DNA from 2 places in the Pantoea sp. C2G6 genome. Region 1 is predicted to be linked to the other one. Evidence: riboswitches for the same ligand, from Rfam matches in the RefSeq annotation. Region 1 holds a riboswitch; the other holds the start of a gene.

What was found. Region 1 has a riboswitch for fluoride ahead of ltaE (low-specificity L-threonine aldolase). Riboswitches for the same ligand answer to the same signal wherever they lie in the genome.
Region 2: linked by a shared signal. The riboswitch ahead of crcB (fluoride efflux transporter CrcB) and the one ahead of ltaE (low-specificity L-threonine aldolase) in region 1 are both predicted to bind fluoride.

Annotation. Positions count from the first base shown of each region.
Region 1 is NZ_JBGMNJ010000001.1:146,118-155,737, forward strand. Features, by position in the region: gene artP (arginine ABC transporter ATP-binding protein ArtP) at 1-175, opposite strand, end outside; gene ACCW71_RS00700 (lipoprotein) at 389-928, opposite strand; gene ACCW71_RS00705 (heavy metal-binding domain-containing protein) at 1,035-1,355, shown strand; gene ACCW71_RS00710 (N-acetylmuramoyl-L-alanine amidase) at 1,352-2,176, shown strand; partial or broken gene ltaE (low-specificity L-threonine aldolase) at 2,181-3,116, opposite strand; fluoride riboswitch at 3,087-3,138, opposite strand; gene poxB (ubiquinone-dependent pyruvate dehydrogenase) at 3,254-4,975, opposite strand; gene ACCW71_RS00725 (lysine exporter LysO family protein) at 5,107-6,006, opposite strand; gene ACCW71_RS00730 (DUF2813 domain-containing protein) at 6,140-7,789, shown strand; gene cspD (cold shock-like protein CspD) at 7,865-8,086, opposite strand; gene clpS (ATP-dependent Clp protease adapter ClpS) at 8,403-8,723, shown strand; gene clpA (ATP-dependent Clp protease ATP-binding subunit ClpA) at 8,775-9,620, shown strand, end outside.
Region 2 is NZ_JBGMNJ010000005.1:218,585-228,204, reverse strand. Features, by position in the region: gene ACCW71_RS09735 (MFS transporter) at 1-430, opposite strand, end outside; gene ACCW71_RS09730 (FCD domain-containing protein) at 601-1,503, opposite strand; gene ACCW71_RS09725 (zinc-binding alcohol dehydrogenase family protein) at 1,641-2,669, shown strand; gene ACCW71_RS09720 (nucleoside hydrolase) at 2,701-3,621, opposite strand; fluoride riboswitch at 3,750-3,825, shown strand; gene crcB (fluoride efflux transporter CrcB) at 3,919-4,296, shown strand; gene ACCW71_RS09710 (sugar phosphate isomerase/epimerase family protein) at 4,407-5,222, shown strand; gene ACCW71_RS09705 (alpha/beta hydrolase) at 5,219-5,824, opposite strand; gene ACCW71_RS09700 (GNAT family N-acetyltransferase) at 6,101-7,225, shown strand; gene ACCW71_RS09695 (ABC transporter ATP-binding protein) at 7,222-9,054, opposite strand; gene ACCW71_RS09690 (GNAT family N-acetyltransferase) at 9,127-9,620, shown strand, end outside.

The DNA of each region.
Region 1 (9,620 bases):
ACTGACCAGAGCGGGGCTGTTCCAGCAGATTAAGCACCCGCAGCAGCGAACTCTTGCCCGCGCCGCTGGGACCCAGCAGCACCAGGGTTTCCCCTTGCGGACATTCCAGGTTGATGTCGAACAGCGCCTGATGAGCACCGTAGAAGCAGTTTATTGCGTTAAGTTGAATACTCATGCGCCAGATTTGAATAGCTATTAGTGTCGCGGATTTTAACGTCACCAGAATAGTTATGCAATTAAGGTGGGTTAAAATTTGTAAAACAAAGGGGAAACAGCGGAAGTTTAGCAGATTATCATGCACTTTCGGACGTCCGTCCGGCCCGGCGTCGGCAATAAAAAAGCGCGGCGTCAGGGACACCGCGCTCAGCCTCACCGTTTCACGGTTCGCTTATTTTTTGGTTTTTTCCAGCATCTGGCTCAGGCTGCCCCCTTCGGCATGGACCGGGTTGCCCATGTAGCGCACATCATCCACCACCCAGCAGCTGCCCTGATGGATCATCAGCACTTCATCCTGCCACTGTTTGTTGTCGCGGCTGAGATCGACCCGCAGCGGAATGTTACGCGCATCGCGGTTCGGAATAGTGGAGGCGTCGGCGACGCTGGCGGCGGTTGGACCCTGTGCCAGACTGGAGAAGAGATCGCCATTGCGCCACTGTGCGCCCGCATTGCTGCCGCTGGCCGCCTGTAAGGCGTGATAAAGCGCATCGCTCAGATAAGGACGGTATTTAGCCAGAGTCGTGCTGTCAGGCAGGCCCTGGGTCGGGCGTTCGACCCGCAGATCGTAGAACTGCTGGGCCACCTGGTCCGGGCCACCTTCAATGCAGGGTGCGGTACGCGGGCCATTGTCCTTAATCACTGGCTCAACGGTGGTACAGGCGCTGAGCAGCAGGGCCGCTGGGATCATTAGCGCAAACGCATTGTTTCTCATCTCGATTTCCTTAAGGTTCTCTGGCAAGGTGCCCTTTTTAGCATAGAGTATAGCTTTGCTTTTTAGTCGAAAGAGCCTTAGCCCGCTTTTCAACAAGGAGAACAGCATGAAATTTTCCACTACCCCAACGCTGGAAGGTCACAGCATCAGCGAATATTGCGGCGTCGTCACCGGGGAAGCGATTCTCGGGGCGAATATTTTCCGTGATTTCTTCGCCGGCATTCGCGACATCGTCGGCGGCCGCTCCGGTGCCTATGAGAAAGAGCTGCGCAAAGCGCGTGAGATCGCCTTTAAAGAGCTGGAAGAGCAGGCGAAAGCGCTGGGCGCTAACGCCGTGGTCGGGATCGACATCGATTATGAAACGGTTGGTAAAGAGAGCAGTATGCTGATGGTCAGCGTCACCGGCACCGCGGTGATTGTTCGTTGAAACCGGGTCTGCTGCTGATGCTGGCCCTGCTGCTGGCGGGCTGCCACTCCGGGATAGAGTCCCGTGACGGTTACTGGGCCGATCTGCGGCATCCCGCCCAGGGCGCACGGCCGCGGGTGAAGGTGATTGTGGTGCACTACACCGCCGAAGACTTCCCCTCTTCGCTGGCGACCCTGACCGATCGGGATGTCAGCGCCCACTATCTGATCCCGCGCCAGCCGCCTCAGCGCGGCGGAAAAGGGGTGATCTGGCAACTGGTGCCGGAGCAGCAGCTTGCCTGGCACGCCGGACCCAGTTTCTGGCGCGGTGCCAGCCGTATCAATGACACCTCGATTGGGATTGAGCTGGTAAACCGCGGTTATCGCACAACCCTGACCGGCCGGGAATGGCAGCCCTTTACCGCCGGGCAGATCGCCGTGCTGGAGGCGCTGCTGCGGGATATTTCCCGGCGTTACAGCATTCCACCAGAGAACATCGTCGGCCACAGCGATATTGCGCCACAGCGCAAGCAGGATCCCGGACCGCTGTTCCCGTGGCAGCAGCTGGCAGCGCGCGGCCTCGGAGCCTGGCCGGACGCCCGGCGGGTAGCCTTCTATTTAGCCGGACAGGATCCGCACGCCAGGGTAGCGCCAGCGGTGGTGCTGGATAAGTTAGCCCGCTACGGCTATCCGGTGACGGCGGAGATGAGCGCGCGCCAGCAGCAGAGGGTGATCGCGGCGTTTCAGATGCATTTCCGGCCAGCGGATTACCGGGGCGAGGCGGATGCTGAAACCGCCGCGATAGCGGCCGCGCTGCTGGATAAATATGGCGCGGCGCAGTAGGGAACTACCGTTGCAGGAAGGTGCGCCAGAGGGCGACAACCTGCTCCAGCGCCGCACGATCGGCATCAAGATGCGTCACCAGCCGGGTGCGGGTTCCCGCGCTGATTAACACGCCGTTGGCCTTCATCCAGTCGCCCAGCGCTTTAACCTGGGCTTCCGGCACCCCGACAAACAGCATGTTGGTCTGCTGGTCGAGGACGCTGACGCCCAGCGCCTGCAACTGCTCTCCCAGCCAGGCGGCGTTATCATGATCCTGCTGCAACCGCGCCACATTATGTTCCAGCGCATAGAGTCCGGCCGCCGCCAGAATACCCGCCTGGCGCATGCCGCCGCCGGTCATTTTACGCCAGCGGCGCGCCCGTTCGATCAGCGCCGCGTCGCCACACAGCAGCGAACCGACCGGCGTGCCGAGACCTTTTGACAGACAGATGGTCAGGGTGTCGCAGTAGCGGGCGATCGCCGCCAGCGTGGTCTGCTGCGCCACCACCGCGTTGAAAATTCGTGCGCCATCGATATGCAGCGCCAGCTGGCGTTCGCGGGTGAACTGCCAGGCCTGTTCCAGATAGTCCATCGGCAGCACTTTACCGTGATGGGTATTCTCCAGGCTCAGCAGGCGGGTACGGGCAAAGTGAATATCGTCAGGCTTGATCGCGGCCGCCACCACGTCGAGCGGCAGGGTGCCGTCGTCGGCGGCCAGCACCGGCTGCGGCTGAATACTGCCCAGCACCGCGGCACCGCCCGCCTCATATTTGTAGTTGTGCGCCTGCTGACCAACGATATATTCATCGCCGCGTTCGCAGTGGCTGAGCAGCGCCACCAGGTTCGCCTGGGTGCCGGTAGGGAAAAACAGCGCCGCCGCTTTGCCGCTCAGCCGTGCGGCTTCCGCCTCCAGGGCATTGACGGTGGGATCGTCACGGTAGACGTCATCACCGGTTTCGGCGGACATCATCGCGTTTAGCATGGCGGCGCTGGGCCGGGTCACGGTATCACTGCGTAAATCGATCACCTTGTGCTCCTGAACGTGGCGGAAGATAAAAAAAAGGCGGGCATCGCGCCCGCCTGGATGATCTCTCTGTTTTACCGCAGCCAGTTGGTTTTCGCCAGTTCTACCACTTCATCGCCACGGCCATTCATGATGGCGCGCAGCATGTAGAGGCTGAAGCCTTTAGCCTGCTCCATTTTGATCTGTGGTGGCATCGCCAGCTCCTCTTTCGCGGTGATCACATCGACCAGCACCGGACCCTCATGGGCAAACGCCTGCTCCAGCGCGCCATTGAGTTCCGACGCCTTCTCCACCCGGATGCCTTTAATGCCGCAGGCCTGGGCAATCGCGGCAAAATCGGGATTATCCAGCTCGGTGCCATCGGTGAGATAGCCACCGGCTTTCATCTCCATCGCCACAAAACCCAGCACGCTGTTGTTGAAGATCACCAGCTTGACTGGCATTTTCAGCTGCGCCAGCGTGATAAAATCGCCCATCAGCATACTGAAGCCGCCGTCGCCACACAGCGCCACCACCTGGCGGTTGCGGTCGATCGCCTGTGCGCCCAGCGCCTGGGGCATCGCGTTCGCCATCGAACCGTGGTTAAACGAACCGAGCAGGCGGCGCTTGCCGTTCATCTTCAGGTAGCGGGCCGCCCAGACGGTGGGGGTGCCGACATCACAGGTGAAGATAGCCTCATCGCTGGCGTAATGGCTGATCTGCTGCGCCAGATATTGCGGGTGGATCGGCTGCTTATCGTTGGGCTGTGCCAGCTCGTCCAGACTTTTTCGCGCTTCGCCATAGTGTTTAACCGCGCTGTCGAGGTGGCGGCGATCGCTTTTGCTGGTCAGCTGCGGCAGCAGCGCCTGGAGCGTGGTTTTCACATCGCCGACATAGGCCTGATCGACGTGACAGTGCGATCCCAGGCTGCCGGGATTGATGTCGATCTGGATGATTCTGGCCTTTTCCGGGTAGAAGGCGCGGTAGGGGAACTGGGTGCCCAGCAACACCAGGGTTTCGGCATTCATCATGGCGTGGAAACCAGAGGAGAAACCGATCAGCCCGGTCATGCCGACATCGTACGGGTTATCATATTCAATATGCTCTTTGCCGCGCAGCGCATGGACGATCGGGGCTTTGAGCGCTTCCGCCAGCGCCACCACCTCCGCATGCGCCCCGGCACAGCCGCTGCCGCACAGCAGGGTGATGTTACTGGCCTCATTCAGCGTCTGCGCCAGCTGGGTCAGTTCGGCGGGCTGGGGTAATACCTGCGGCAGCTGCGGCGGATACCAGGCGGCAGTCGCGGTTTCCGGGGCTAGCTGGAGCGCCACATCTCCGGGCAGTACCACCACCGAAACGCCGCGATTCAGGATTGCTTTACGCATCGCGATACCCAGTACCTGCGGCAGCTGCTCGGGATTAGAGACCAGTTCGCAGTAGTGGCTGCATTCGCGGAACAGCTCCTGCGGATGGGTCTCCTGAAAATAGTTGCTGCCGATTTCGCTGGAGGGAATATGGGCGGCAATCGCCAGCACCGGCACCCGGTTGCGGTGACAGTCAAACAGACCGTTAATCAGGTGTAAGTTGCCAGGGCCGCAGGAGCCGGCGCAGACCGCCAGCTCGCCGCTGATGTGCGCCTCGGCGCCCGCTGCAAAGGCGGCCACCTCTTCATGGCGTGTGGGCATCCATTCAATGGTGCCCATGCGATTCAGACTGTCGCTCAGGCCGTTCAGTGAATCCCCGGTGACGCCCCAGATGCGTTTTACGCCCGCGCTTTCCAGCGTTTTGGCGACCAGCGCCGCCACGGTTTGTTTCATGCTCTTCTCCTTTTTCAGCTCGCCATACAGAGTGACGTGACCAGAACCGCAAAAAAGAAGCGTAGACGACACGGCAGAAAAGCAGCCGTGAAAAAATGCGCTGGCGACCACCAGCGCATCTCAGGCAGGGATCAGGCGGAGAAGAGGGCGATCAGAATCGGGGCCAACAGGCTCATCACAAAGCCATGCACGATGGCGGCCGGGACGATCTCATTGCCGCCCGCCCGCTGTAGCACCGGCAGGGTAAAGTCCATCGACGTCGCGCCGCACAAGCCTAACGCGCTGGAGCGGTGACGGCCAATCAGCGCCGGGATTAACATGATCGCCAGCAGCTCACGCAGCAGGTCGTTGAAGAAGGCGGCGCTGCCGATCACCGGGCCAAAAGCTTCGGTCATCAGTATGCCAGAGAGGGAATACCAGCCGAAGCCGCTGGCCAGCGCCAGGCCGGTCTTCAGCGGCACGCCCAGCAGCAGAGCCGCGATCATCCCGCCCAGCAGCGCGCTGACCAGCACCACGCTGGCGACCAGCAGGCCGCGCCGGTTAAGGATGATCTGCCGCAGGGTCATCCCGCTGCCGCGCAGTTGAATGCCGACCAGAAACAGCAGGAAGAGCAGCGCATATTCACTGGCGGTGGAGGCGTGATGCAGCAGCGACCACTGGGTCAGGCCGAGCAGAAATCCGAGCACCACCACGCCGCACAGCTTCAGGGAATCCAGCGCCATATGCAGCCGCGACGGCAGTTTTTCCTGCCGATGCATATGCTGCCACGGGGCATATTTTTCCAGCCCGCGTAACGCCAGCAGGTTGCACAGCAGAATGCAGAACGCCGCCACCAGCGCGGTGTGAAAGACGGCAAGCAGGTTGCTGCTGAGGTTGTCGAGAAAAGCCAGGCTGATGCCCATAAAGAAGAGAATGACGTAAACCATCCAGCCCAGCAGCTGATTGACCCGATGCTGGATAGCGGTTTTTCGTAACGGTATTAACCAGCCGGCGATCAGCGGCAGCAGAATAATCAGAAGTCCAGAGTACATAACATCAAGGTCATCCATGCGGGAAATGGCGACACGCTAGCGAAAAAGCGTAGCGGAGTAAACCCTGTATGAGATGAACTTGACCGGCTGGCTTGCGGCAACCATGCTTCGGTAAGCATAAGGATGGAAACCTATGATTCTGGAACATATCGACATTCACGGTTTTCGCGGCATCAACCAGCTCTCACTGCCGTTGACCCAGACCAATCTGCTGATTGGTGAGAACGCCTGGGGCAAATCCAGCCTGCTGGATGCGCTGAGCCTGTTACTGTCGCCCCAGGAGCCCGCCTATGTGTTTACCGAGGCTGATTTCCACTTTACCCCTGGCGATGTCAGCGATCCGATGCGCCAGCTGTCGGTGATCTTTCACTTTCGCGATACTGGCAGCGACCCGGATGCGCTGCTGTCACCTTTCTGGCAGCGTGATGCGCAGGGGCAGCGGCGTCTTTACTACCACGTCAGCGCGACCCGGCATGAGCGTGGCGTCGATACCCGCCGCGGCTTCGTGGATGCGCGCTATCAGCGCTTGCCTGAGCAGAACTGCGCGGCAGCGATCGATCTTTTGCTGCGGCGCTATCCGGTTTTGCGACTGCGTGATGCGCGCTTCGGTAAACGGCCGCGTCCTGTGGTGCGGCGTGATGAGCCAGCCTCCGCCCTGCATCCTCAATTGTTAGCGGGAATGGAACGGCTGGCGCGCGATCTGGAACGGCATCCACAGCAGCTCAGTGATGAGGTGCTGCGCCAGGGATTAAAAACCATGCAGCAGCTGATGCAGCACTATTTTCTGGTACAGCCGCCGGATGCCAGCATGGAGGCGCGGCAGCGCGATCCTCAGATACGCGATGGCATTGAGGGTTGGCGGGCGCTGGATCACCTGAACCAGCTGATTGCCGCTACCGACTCCCGCAGCCGTCAGCTGATCCTGTTGCAGATGTTTACCCTGCTGATTGAGGCGCGGGGCGACGTCCCGCTGGCCTCTGACGCCCGGCCGCTGTTGCTGATTGAAGATCCCGAAACCCGCCTGCATCCGATCATGCTGTCAGTAGCCTGGAACCTGCTGCGGCTGTTGCCGCTGCAAAAAATCGCCACCACCAATTCTGGCGAGCTGCTGTCGCAGGTGCCGCTGGAGAGCGTCTGCCGTCTGGTGCGGGAAGCGTCGCGCGTGGCGGCCTGGCGCATCGGGCCGGAGGGGCTGAGTGCGGAAGAGAGTCGCCGCATCGGTTTTCATATTCGGGTCAACCGGCCTGCGGCGCTGTTTGCCCGTTGCTGGCTGCTGGTGGAAGGGGAAACTGAAGTCTGGATCATGAACGAACTGGCGCAGCAGTGCGGCTATAACTTTGCCGCCGAAGGGGTAAAGGTGATCGAATTTGCCCAGTCAGGCCTGAAGCCGCTGATTAAGTTCGCCCGGCGAATGGGGATTGCCTGGCATGTGCTGACCGATGGCGACCAGGCGGGCAATAAATATGCCGCGACTACCCGCAGTCAGCTCTCACCGGATGAGGCGGAGGCGCGCTATCTGACGCAGTTACCGGCGCTGGATATGGAGAATTTTCTCTACCAGCACGGTTTCCAGGATGTTTATCACCGCGCGGCGCACCTGCCGTTAAACGTGCCTATGGGTGCCAGGCGTATTATTACCAAAGCGATTCACCAGAGTTCGAAGCCTGAACTGGCGATCGCGGTGGCGGCTTCCGCTGCGGAACGCGGGCCGGATGCCATACCGGCGCTGATTCAGCAGATGTTCGTCTGCGTCATCGGGCTGGCGCAGGGTCAGGCCGATTGAGGTGAGTGAAAATAAAGAAAATGCCAGCGCGGCTGGCTGGCATTTTAGAGCGAGTGCGCAGAAGATCGATAACTGTCAGGCCACAGCCTGCACTTCAACGGGCACGATCAGGCTGGCATGATTGCCTTTCGGGCCTTCATGGACATCGAACTGAACCTGCTGACCCGCCTTGAGCGTGCGGTAGCCTTCCATCTGAATCGTGGAGTAGTGCGCAAAAATATCTTCGCCGCCGTCTGATGGACAGATAAAACCAAAGCCTTTGGAATTATTGAACCATTTAACTGTACCCGTCTCCATGCTTTTACTTCCCTCGCAAGACATTTTATAAGTAGGTGAGGTCATCGAAGCTGTGAGTCGAGTTTGATTAAAACTCAATCAGCTTGTGCAGGTAGAATGTAGAGAAAGGGCGGCTGGCGTCAAGCAAACCACCGGGCCGGGTGGGGAGAAAATCATCAAAATTTGAGGCAGTTAACGCTATTGCGAATTTTGTGATGCAGGTCGCGCAAAGGAAATTCTGAATAAATTTTCAGCAGCGGCCAGCGGCTTGACAGGCATGTTAAACTCTCAACATGTAGCCACTTAAAGGCTAAAAGCGAAATCTCAACGGAACACTATGGCAAACACAAACGACTGGCTTAACTTTGAACATCTGGCCGAAGACAAAGTACGCGAAGGGTTAAAGCCGCCTTCAATGTATAAAGTCATTCTGAATAATGACGATTATACACCTATGGAATTTGTTATTGACGTTGTGCAAAAGTTCTTTTCTTATGATGTTGAACGTGCAACGCAGCTGATGTTGAAAGTTCACTATCACGGCAAGGCGATCTGTGGTGTATTTACCGCAGAAGTCGCCGAAACAAAAGCGGCCCAGGTGAACAATTATGCGCGGGAAAATCATCATCCGTTGCTGTGTACGCTGGAAAAAGCCTGATCCCGTCTCCATATAGGAAGCAGGTCAGGCGATAATTGGGGGAGGTGCCTAATGCTCAATCAAGAACTGGAACTCAGTTTAAACATGGCTTTCGCCAGAGCGCGTGAGCACCGTCATGAGTTTATGACCGTCGAGCATCTGTTACTGGCACTGCTCAGTAACCCGTCGGCCAGAGAGGCACTGGAAGCCTGTACGGTGGATATAGTGGCTCTGCGGCAGGAACTCGAAGCCTTCATCGAACAAACCACGCCGGTGTTGCCCGCCAGCGAAGAGGAGCGTGACACGCAACCCACGCTCAGCTTCCAGCGCGTATTGCAGCGCGCGGTTTTCCATGTCCAGTCATCCGGTCGCAGTGAAGTCACCGGGGCGAATGTGCTGGTCGCCATTTTCAGCGAGCAGGAGTCGCAAGCGGCCTATCTGTTACGCAAACATGAAGTGAGCCGCCTTGATGTGGTGAATTTCATCTCTCACGGTACGCGCAAAGATGAGCCGGGCCAGGCGCCAGGCGCAGAAAATCCGGTTAACGAAGAGCAAGCAGGCGGGGAGGAGCGTATGGAAAACTTCACCACCAATCTTAATCAGCTTGCTCGCGTCGGTGGGATCGATCCACTGATTGGTCGCGATAAAGAGCTGGAACGTACCATCCAGGTGCTGTGCCGTCGCCGTAAAAACAACCCGCTGCTGGTGGGTGAATCAGGCGTCGGTAAAACAGCGATTGCTGAAGGTCTCGCCTGGCGTATCGAGCAGGGCGATGTCCCGGAAGTGATGAAAGATTGCACCATCTACTCGCTGGATATTGGCTCGCTGCTGGCGGGCACCAAATATCGCGGTGACTTTGAAAAACGATTCAAAGCGCTGTTAAAACAGCTGGAGCAGGATGAGAGCAGCATTCTGTTT
Region 2 (9,620 bases), on a different contig from region 1:
CTTCGCCAATGCCGAGGCCGATACGCACCAGTACAAACTGGGTGAAGCTGTGCACCAGACCGGAGGCGGCCTGGAACAGTGACCAGATAAACATTCCGATGCCGAGCATAATGCGCGGACCTTTCCGATCCAGCAGCGCGCCACACGGCAGCTGCGCCAGACCATAGGCCAGCGAAAAAGCGGAGAGCAGAACGCCGATTTCGGTGGCGCTCAGCCCCATCTCTCCCCGGATAGTCATGTTCGCCACCGACAGCGAACTGCGGTCAAGATAGTTAATCACCGCGGCGAACAGCAACAGCAGCATGGCCGTCACCTGAATCTTGCGGATGCGCGGTGAACGCACCACGTCGCTGCGCATCGGCACGTAATCCTGGTCTGGCGTCGCGTCGCCGGGCAGGTTGCTGCGCCCGGTCACTGATGTCTTTTCCATTGCACTCTCCCGAAACAGGGTACTTATCGTTATGGTGAAAAGGGGTCTGCGCGCAGCGGCAACAGGCCGCCATGACGTTGCTGTCGAGACTAAGAGCAAAGAAGGGTGAATGTTGCAAAGATGTTTCTGAATCGTGCGGGAGCTAATGCTTTGTGGTTTTTAATCGGTTTTTAATTGTACTGGCCGATCGAACGCACCATTGAGGTTTTGGCGGTCGCCAGATGGTTATGCAGGGCGCAGAGCGCGTCAACATCCTGCCGGCCAATCAGCGCGGTCAGAATCGCCATATGCTCCTCCAGCGCCACGATATTGCGCTGTTTCAGGTCACTCTCATCCCATTGATAATGCGAGTGAAAAATTACCGAGATAATCTCCAGCGACTGATTGAAAAACGGATTGTTGGCGGCGGATAAAATCAGCGAATGCATCTGCCGGTCCAGCGCGGCAAAGTGGCGGTAGTTGCTGGCGATGGTGTCGCGCATCGATCGGTGACGATCCAGCAGATCACGCGCCTGCACCCAGCGCTCATCCCCGGCGGGCAGATTCAGGAAGCGGCTCAGGGCATGGGTTTCCAGCATCTCGCGCAGCTCAAACAGCTTCTCGGCGTAATCCTGGGTAAATTTTTTCATCCGCCACTGGCCGCGCTTTATCTGTTCCAGCAGGTCATAGCGCATAAAGCGCAGCAGAAATTCCCGCACCACCACCGGGCTGACCCTGAGCTGCTGCGCCAGTTGCAGTTCGCTGAAGGTGTCACCGGGCACCAGCTGGCGCTGGTTGATCATATTAAAAAACAGCTGCTCAACCTGGCTCGCCTGCCGCTCGATTGGCGGCGTCAGGGCGGTGAAGCTGTCCTCTTCGCGCGGCTCGCGCACGATAACGTAAGTCTGATCCACTTTATCCAGCACGCCACACTGATGCAGATAGTGCAGGGTATGACGCACCGTGGTCCGGCTGATATTGAACATCTCAGCCAGCGCCGCCTGCGGCGGCAGCGGTGAACGGATATGGCGCTGAGCAATGCTCTCCAGCATCTGGTTGATCACGTTCTGACGCAAATTCTGGCTGCGGCTCATCTCACTCTCCGGTTTTTTATGCATTAAAAACCATTCAAAGCCCAAAAAAATCGTCGTGCTTCACACTTCCTGTTAACAAACGGCGCAGCGCAGGCAGGATTCGCCATAACTGCGTGCAGGACAACCGGAGAATCACCATGACAACAATGAAAGCACTGGTCATCGCTGAGCCACGCAGCATGGTATGGGCCACCCGCGACATCCCCGTGCCTGCCGCTGGCGAGGCACTGATTAAAATCCTCACCGCCGGAATCTGCGGCACTGACATCCACGCCTGGTCCGGCAACCAGCCGTTCTTCAGCTATCCGCGGGTGCTGGGCCATGAAATCTGCGCCGAGGTGGTGGCGCTGGGCGCTGGCGCTGAGGGCGTTGAGCCGGGGCAGCGGGTGGCGTTAATGCCTTACGTCTCCTGTCTGCGCTGTGACGCCTGTCAGAGTGGCAAAACCAACTGCTGTGAGCAGATCTCGGTGATTGGCGTGCATCAGGATGGCGGATTCTGCGACTACCTGAGCGTGCCGGTCAGCACCCTGCTGGCGGTGGATGAGGTGGCCGCGGAAGCGGCGGCGCTGATTGAGCCCTTTGCCATCAGCGCCCATGCGGTGCGCCGGGCGGCCATCTGCGCCGATGAGCAGCTGCTAGTGGTCGGGGCAGGCCCGATCGGGCTGGGCGTGGCAGCGATTGCCGCCGCCAGCGGTGCGCAGGTGGTGGTGGCCGATACCAGCGAATTTCGCCGCCAGCACGTGGCGGATAAGCTCGGTCTGGCGGCGCTCAATCCGGCAGATGAGGTGTTTCACAGCGCGCTGCGCGGGCAGTTTGGCGGCCGGCTGGCGCTGAAGGTGATCGACGCCACCGGCAATCCGTCGGCGATGAACAACGCGGTCAACCTGATGCGCCACGGCGGCACCATCGTCTATGTCGGGCTGCACAAAGGCGATCTGGTGATCCCGGACAGCGAGTTCCACAAAAAAGAGGCGACGCTGCTGGGCAGCCGTAACGCCACCCGTGAAGATTTCGACCGGGTGCGTGCGCTGATGGCCAGCGGCGATCTGCGCGCCGACATGATGCTGAACCACCATCTGGCCTTTTCCACCCTGGCTGACACCTTTGAATCGCAGGTGATTAACAACCGCGAACTGATTAAAGGCGTCATTCACTTCGACCGCTAGCGCCGTCGTTTCGCGCCTCGCACCGCGCCGCTCAGGGGGCGGTGAGGGTCTGAAAGAAGTGCGCCCGCACCACGTCAGCCTCTACCGCCAGCGCCACCCGCTGTGGTGGCAATCCGGCAAACGGGTCGTGGCGCGAGGCGAGCGCGTTCAGCTTACGCACCGTCTGACCGCAGGCGATGCCTTCGGTGATCACCCGCAGCGGACTTTCAGTCAGGGTAAAGGCTTCGGGCAGCGCGAGCCACGCAATGGCCAGCGTGTCGTGCAGCGCCATGCCGTCAAAGCCCTCTTTAGCCAGACTGTAAGCCAGATAAGGACGACAGATGGCGCTCAGCACCGGCTGATTGAGCTGCTGAACCTCCTCGCCGCGGATCAGCACCTGATGGGTGACATCCAGCGGGATCACCACCACCTTCAGCGCCGAAGAGAGCACCTGATCGGCGGCGTGCGGATCTTTCCAGATATTGAACTCGCTGAACGGCGTCACATTGCCGCTGTGGCCATGAGTGCCAAACGCCCCGCCCATGATCACTAGCTCTTTCACCAGCGGAATAATATCCGGGGCCTGATTAATGGCCGTGGCGATGTTGGTCAGCGGGCCAATCGCCACCAGGGTGATCTGATGCGGCTGCGCCCGCACGCTGTCAATAATGAACTGCACCGCGCCAGGTGCCTGCTCGCTGAAATCGTTGTCAAACGCATCACCCAGCCCATCTTCACCGTGCAGCGTAGCGGGTGCGCTGGGGGCCTGCGCCAGCGGCCGTGAACAGCCGCGATAGACCTCCGCCTCTATCGCCATTTTTTCGCAGAACAGCCGGGCGTTCTTCACCGCCTGACCGACCGCCACGTTACCAAACACCGTGGTGATGCCCAGCAGACGCTGGGTGCGCGCCGCATAGGCCAGCGCAAAGGCATCATCCACGCCAATATCAGTATCTAAAATCAGGGTCCGCATATCCTCTCCTTAACCGGCTGCAAATCATCAGCATTACTCCGCCAGCGGCGACGGCGTCAAGGCTTTCAGCCGTCAGCCGCACAGAGCGCACAGAGAGTTGCCAGCCTGAAACCGGCAACGTATTATTTCCGGCTCAAGGTGATGGCGTGCCACCTTTCCCAACCGCCGGTGGGCTTAACACCGGCTGATGACGCCTGACACTCTTTCTATCCTTTCGCGGGAGCTGAGGTGTCAGGCGCAGTTTTTCTCTGCCTCTTTCCCCTCCGCCCGGCGTCAATCTGCAATCAGGAGCAAGATATGTTGAAACCATTGTTGGCTGTGATGATCGGCGGCTCGGCGGGCTGTGTACTGCGCTGGCTGTTCGCGCTGCGCTTTAACGCGCTCTTTCCCAATCTGCCGCCCGGCACGCTGCTGGTGAATCTGATCGGTGGCCTGGTGATTGGCGGCGCAGTCGCCTGGTTTGTCCGCCACCCGGAGGTCGACCCGGCGTGGAAGCTGCTGATTGTCACCGGACTGTGCGGCGGGCTGACCACTTTCTCCTCCTTTACGGCGGAATTAATGGGGTTGCTACAATCAGGTAAGTACCTCTGGGCAATGGCCAGTGCGCTGGTGCATGTTATCGGCTCGCTGCTGATGGCGTTTGCCGGTTTCGCGCTGGTGACGCTGCTGGGCTGAGAACGGCCCTGAGAGGTGAAGAGGGTTTCCGCACCCGCCTCCACGCCGCAGGGCGCGCCGGGCGGGTGCGGAACCGCACCGATTATTCCAGACAATTAAGGAGCAGAGCGATGCGCCGTAACCCCACATTCCTTAACCTGGTGCTGTTAAACGGTGAACCCGGGCAGAAGTTACAGGCGGCACGGGACGCCGGTTTCGATCAGGTAGAGATCTGGCGCGAGGACGTTGAAGCGTGCGACGGCGGCGCGACGGCGCTGGCCCGGATGGCGGCCCGCCAGGGGCCAGGCTTTACCAATCTTCAGGTGCTGCGTGATTTTACCGGCGCACCCAGCGCGCTGCGTACAGAGAAGCGCGAGGAGCTGCGCCAGTTTATCCAGATGGCTCAGGCGCTGGGCTGTGACACCATTCAGGCACCGGCCACTACCCGGGAAGATTGCTGCGCCGACCAGATTGATGCCGACCTGCGCTGGATGGCGTCGGAAGCCGCGCGCCACAATATGCGCATCATGTATGAACCGATGGCCTGGTGCAGCGTCGACAACACCCTGCCGCTGGCGTGGGAGCGGTTGCAGCGGCTCGATCAGCCCAATATCGGGCTGGTGGTCGATCTCTTCCATATCTGTGCGCGGGGTGGCGACGCCTCGCAGCTGGACAACATTCCCGCCGATCGCATCTATGAAGTGCAGCTGTGTGATATGGCCGCGGTTCCCGCGCAGGATAAGCAGAGCCTGATGGCGATGGCGAAGCACCAGCGTCTGCTGCCCGGCGATGGGATTATCGATGTTCAGTCCTTTGTCGATAAGCTGAAACGCGCGGGCTATCAGGGGCCGGTGGGCATCGAGGTGTTTAACGATACGCTGAAACGCCTGCCGCCTGAGGTCGCAGCCCGTCAGGCGTGGCAGGCGTTAAACCGCTGCTGGGATTAATCCTGTAGGCACTGCGCGATAAACGCGGCGGCGTGCATCGCCCCCTGGGCTGAGATGGTGTGGCCGGTGGCGGGTTCAAACACCGCTTCCACCGGCAGCGCCGCCGCTTTCAGCCGGACCGCGGCGCTGTCACTCTCCTGCCACGGGATCACCTCATCCGCCTGGCCATGAATCAGCAGCGCGGGCAGATGAGGCTGTGGCGTCAGCGGACCGTCAAACGCCAGACGGCCGGAAAACGCCACCACCCCCGCCAGCGGATAACGACCGGATGCCAGCGCATCCAGCGCCATAATCGACCCCTGAGAGAAGCCGACCAGCACCAGATCCTGCCAGCGATCGGCAAAGCCGTGCTGCGCCATCACGGCGCGCAGGGTGGCGTCAAAAGCGTCACGCGCCGCCCGCACCCGACCCGGACGATTCTCCGGCGTCACGCCCGTCAGGCTGAACCACTGCCAGCCAAAACCCGCCTCAAAACGTTCGGGCGCGTCGGGAGAGGCAAAAACCACATCCGGCAACAGCGTCGCCCAGTGACGGCCAATCGGTGCCAGGTCGTCGCCGTTGCTGCCAACGCCATGCAGAAAAACCACCAGTGCTTTTGCCATCATTACTCCTTTAAACCTGATTCTTTATGACCGTCTTACGCCAGCCCGCGACCGGCAACATGCGGTTAAGATAGCGACTCCGCCACGGATAGTCGCGCCTCCGCCGCAGAAAAAGCGGCGATTTCCCGCGCCGGGCTAGCGATCCGATGAGGCAGGGTGTGGAGTGGCGCTTTCGCGCAGGGCGGGCGCAGCCTTCACTTTGCGTGCCGTTACCCTTTCGCTGGTGCGTAAAACCTGCTTGACTGAACCTTCGCCCGTTGCTGTCTGGAGTTTTTCATGTCGCTGCTTCACCTGACCTCTCTGGCGGAGATCGCCGCCGCTGAGTGGGACGCCCTGTTACCGGATGACCAGCCCTTTTTACGCCACGCCTTTCTGCTCACGTTAGAACAGAGCGGCAGCGTGTGCCCCGAATCGGGCTGGCAGCCGGACCACCTGCTGTGGCAGGAGCAGGGCGTGACCCGCGCCGCGCTGCCAGGCTATCGCAAGCGTCACTCTCAGGGCGAATATGTCTTTGACCACGCCTGGGCGGATGCCAGCCAGCGCGCCGGGATCCGCTACTACCCGAAATGGCTGGGGGCGATACCCTTCAGCCCGGTCACCGGCGCGCGCCTGCTGGGCGAGCCCACTGCCGCCGCTCAGCTGCTGGCGGCGCTGCCCGACAGCCTGTTACAGCACGGCTTAAGCGGCGCGCACATCAATTTTACCGACGCGCAGGCTAACCAGCTGCTGGCCGAACAGCCCGACTGGCTTTCCCGGCTCGGTTGTCAGTATCACTGGCATAACCGGGGCTACCGCGATTTTCAGGATTTCCTCGATACGCTGATGTCACGCAAGCGCAAACAGCTGCGCAAAGAGCGGGAACAGGTGGCGCAGAGCGGTTTTGAATTTGACCGCTATCTGGGCTGTCAGCTGCGCGAAGATCAGTGGGATTTCGTCTACACCTGCTACGCCAACACCTATGCGGTGCGCGGTCAGCGCCCCTATCTGACGCGCAGCTTCTTCAGCCTGCTGGCGGAGCGCATGCCGCAGAATATTCTGGTGGTGATCGCCCGCTTACAGCAGCAGCCGGCGGCGATGGCCTTTTATCTGCGCGACAGCAACACGCTCTATGGCCGCTACTGGGGCTGTCTGGCGGAGTTTGACCGGCTGCACTTCGAAACCTGTTTCTATCAGGGGATGGATGTCGCCATTGAGGAGGGGCTGACGCGCTTCGACGCCGGTGCGCAGGGTGAGCACAAGCTGGTGCGCGGCTTTGAGCCGCAGATCACCCACTCCTGGCACTATCTGCTGCATCCCGGCCTGCGTGACGCCGTGGCTGATTTTCTGGTGCAGGAGCGGGAGGGCGTGCGCGGCTGGGCAGAAGAGGCGCGCGACGCCTTACCTTACCGGCGCGGCGATTAATCGACGCCGACAAAACCGCCGGTCTGATGCTGCCACAGCCGGGCATAGAGACCATTCTGCGCCAGCAGCTGCTGGTGATTGCCCATCTCGGCAATGCCGCCGTTATCCAGCACCACCAGCCGATCCATCTTCGCGATGGTCGACAGGCGGTGGGCGATGGCAATCACGGTTTTTCCCTGCATCAGCGACTCCAGGCTCTCCTGAATCGCCGCTTCCACTTCCGAGTCGAGCGCGGAGGTGGCCTCATCCATGATCAGAATCGGCGCATCCTTCAGCAGCACGCGGGCAATCGCCACCCGCTGACGCTGACCGCCGGAGAGCTTCACGCCGCGCTCGCCCACGTGCGCATCCAGCCCGGTGCGGCCCAGCGAGTCGGAGAGCAGCGGAATAAACTCATCGGCGCGGGCGCGGCGAATCGCCTTCTGGAGCTCCTCTTCGCTGGCACCGGGACGGCCATACAGCAGGTTCTCGCGGATGGAGCGGTGCAGCAGCGAGGTGTCCTGGGTAATCATGCCAATCTGACTGCGCAGGCTCTCCTGGGTCACGCTGGCAATATCCTGATCGTCGATCACAATCCGGCCCCCGTTCAGGTCATAGAGGCGCAGCAGCAGGTTCACCAGCGTCGATTTACCCGCGCCGGAGGGGCCAATCAGCCCAATCTTCTCGCCCGGTTTGATGTCGAGGTTAAGCTGGTTGATCACCTGACGCCCGCCGCCATAGTCGAAGCGCACATCTTCATAGCGGATGCTACCGCGCGTCACCTTCAGCTGCTTCGCGTCAGGCGCATCCTGCACGCTCAGCGGCTGCGCAATGGTTTTCAGGCCATCCTGCACCGTGCCAATATTTTCGAAGATGCCGTTAACCACCCACATGATCCAGCCAGACATGTTCACCAGCCGGATCACCAGCCCGGTCGACAGCGCAATTGCCCCGACGCTAATCAGCGACTGGCTCCATAACCACAGCGCCAGCCCGGAGGTCGAGACAATCAGCAGACCGTTCAGCGCCGACAGCGTCAGATCCATGCTGGTGACCATGCGGCCAGCGCGCTGGGTTTTTTCAGTCTGCTCCTGAATCGCCTCGCGCGCATACTGACGTTCCAGATCGCTGTGAGCGAACAGCTTGATGGTGGCGATGTTGGTGTAGCCGTCAACAATAGTGCCCATCAGCTTTGAGCGCGATTCCGAGGAGACCACCGAACGGGCTTTGACGCGCGGCACAAAGAAACGCAGCGAGGCGCTGTAGGCCACCATCCACAGAATCAGCGGGATCATCAGCCGCCAGTCGGCACCGGCAAACAGCACCAGCGAGGTCACGGCGTAGATCAGCACATGCCAGATGGCGTCCACCAGCTGCACCGCGGAATCACGCAGTGAACTGCCGGTCAGCATGATGCGCTGGGCGATACGTCCGGCGAAATCATTCTGAAAGAAGTTGAGGCTCTGGCGCAGCACGTAGTTGTGATTCTGCCAGCGGATCATGCTGGTCATGCTCGGGCTGATGCTCTGATGAACCAGCATGTCGTGCAGGGCGATAAAAACCGGCCGCAGAATCAGCGCTACCGCGCCCATCCACAGCAGCAGCGGCCAGTTATCCCGGAACAGGGTGGCGGGGGTGGAGTGGTTGACCATATCGATAATGCGGCTCAGATAGCTGAACAGCGACACCTCAATCAGGGCCGACGCCAGTCCCACCACCAGCAGCGCCGCAAAACTTGGCCAGACCTGGCGCAGGTAGTAGAGGTAAAAGGACCAGACCGTCGAAGGGGGCGAATCCGTGGGCGCGTCGTGAAAAATATTGATAAAGCGTTCAAAACGGCGATACAACATAGCGATACTCTTTCCATCCGGTGAAGAGCTACAGCTTAGTGCATCTACCCTAATCGGCTAACAGGAGAAAATATGGAAATCACTATCCGGGCACGCGAACCGCAGGATGCCGCCGCCTATCAGCGACTCTACAGTCATCCTGATGTCTATCCCTGGACGCTACAGCTGCCCTTTCCCAGCGTCGCCACCTGGGAGAAGAAATTTGCCAGAATGGATGCCGAAGGGTTTATCGCTTTTGTCGCGGAAATGGATGGCGTGCTGGTCGGTGAGCTGACGCTGTTTGTGGATAATAAACCGCGCACCCGGCACTGCGTCAGCTTTGGGCTGGGGGTGCATCCCGATTCAGCCGGGCGCGGCGTCGGTGAACGGCTGATCCGCACCGCGCTCGACTACGCCCGCAACTGGCTGGGGATCACGCGTATGGAGCTGGAGGTGTTTCACGACAATGAGCGGGCGCTGCGGCTCTATCAGCGGCTCGGCTTTGAACGGGAAGGCGTCAAGCGTCAGGCGGCGCTGCGTGACGGCCAGCTGCGCGATGTGGTGATGATGGCAAAACTGCTGCGCGA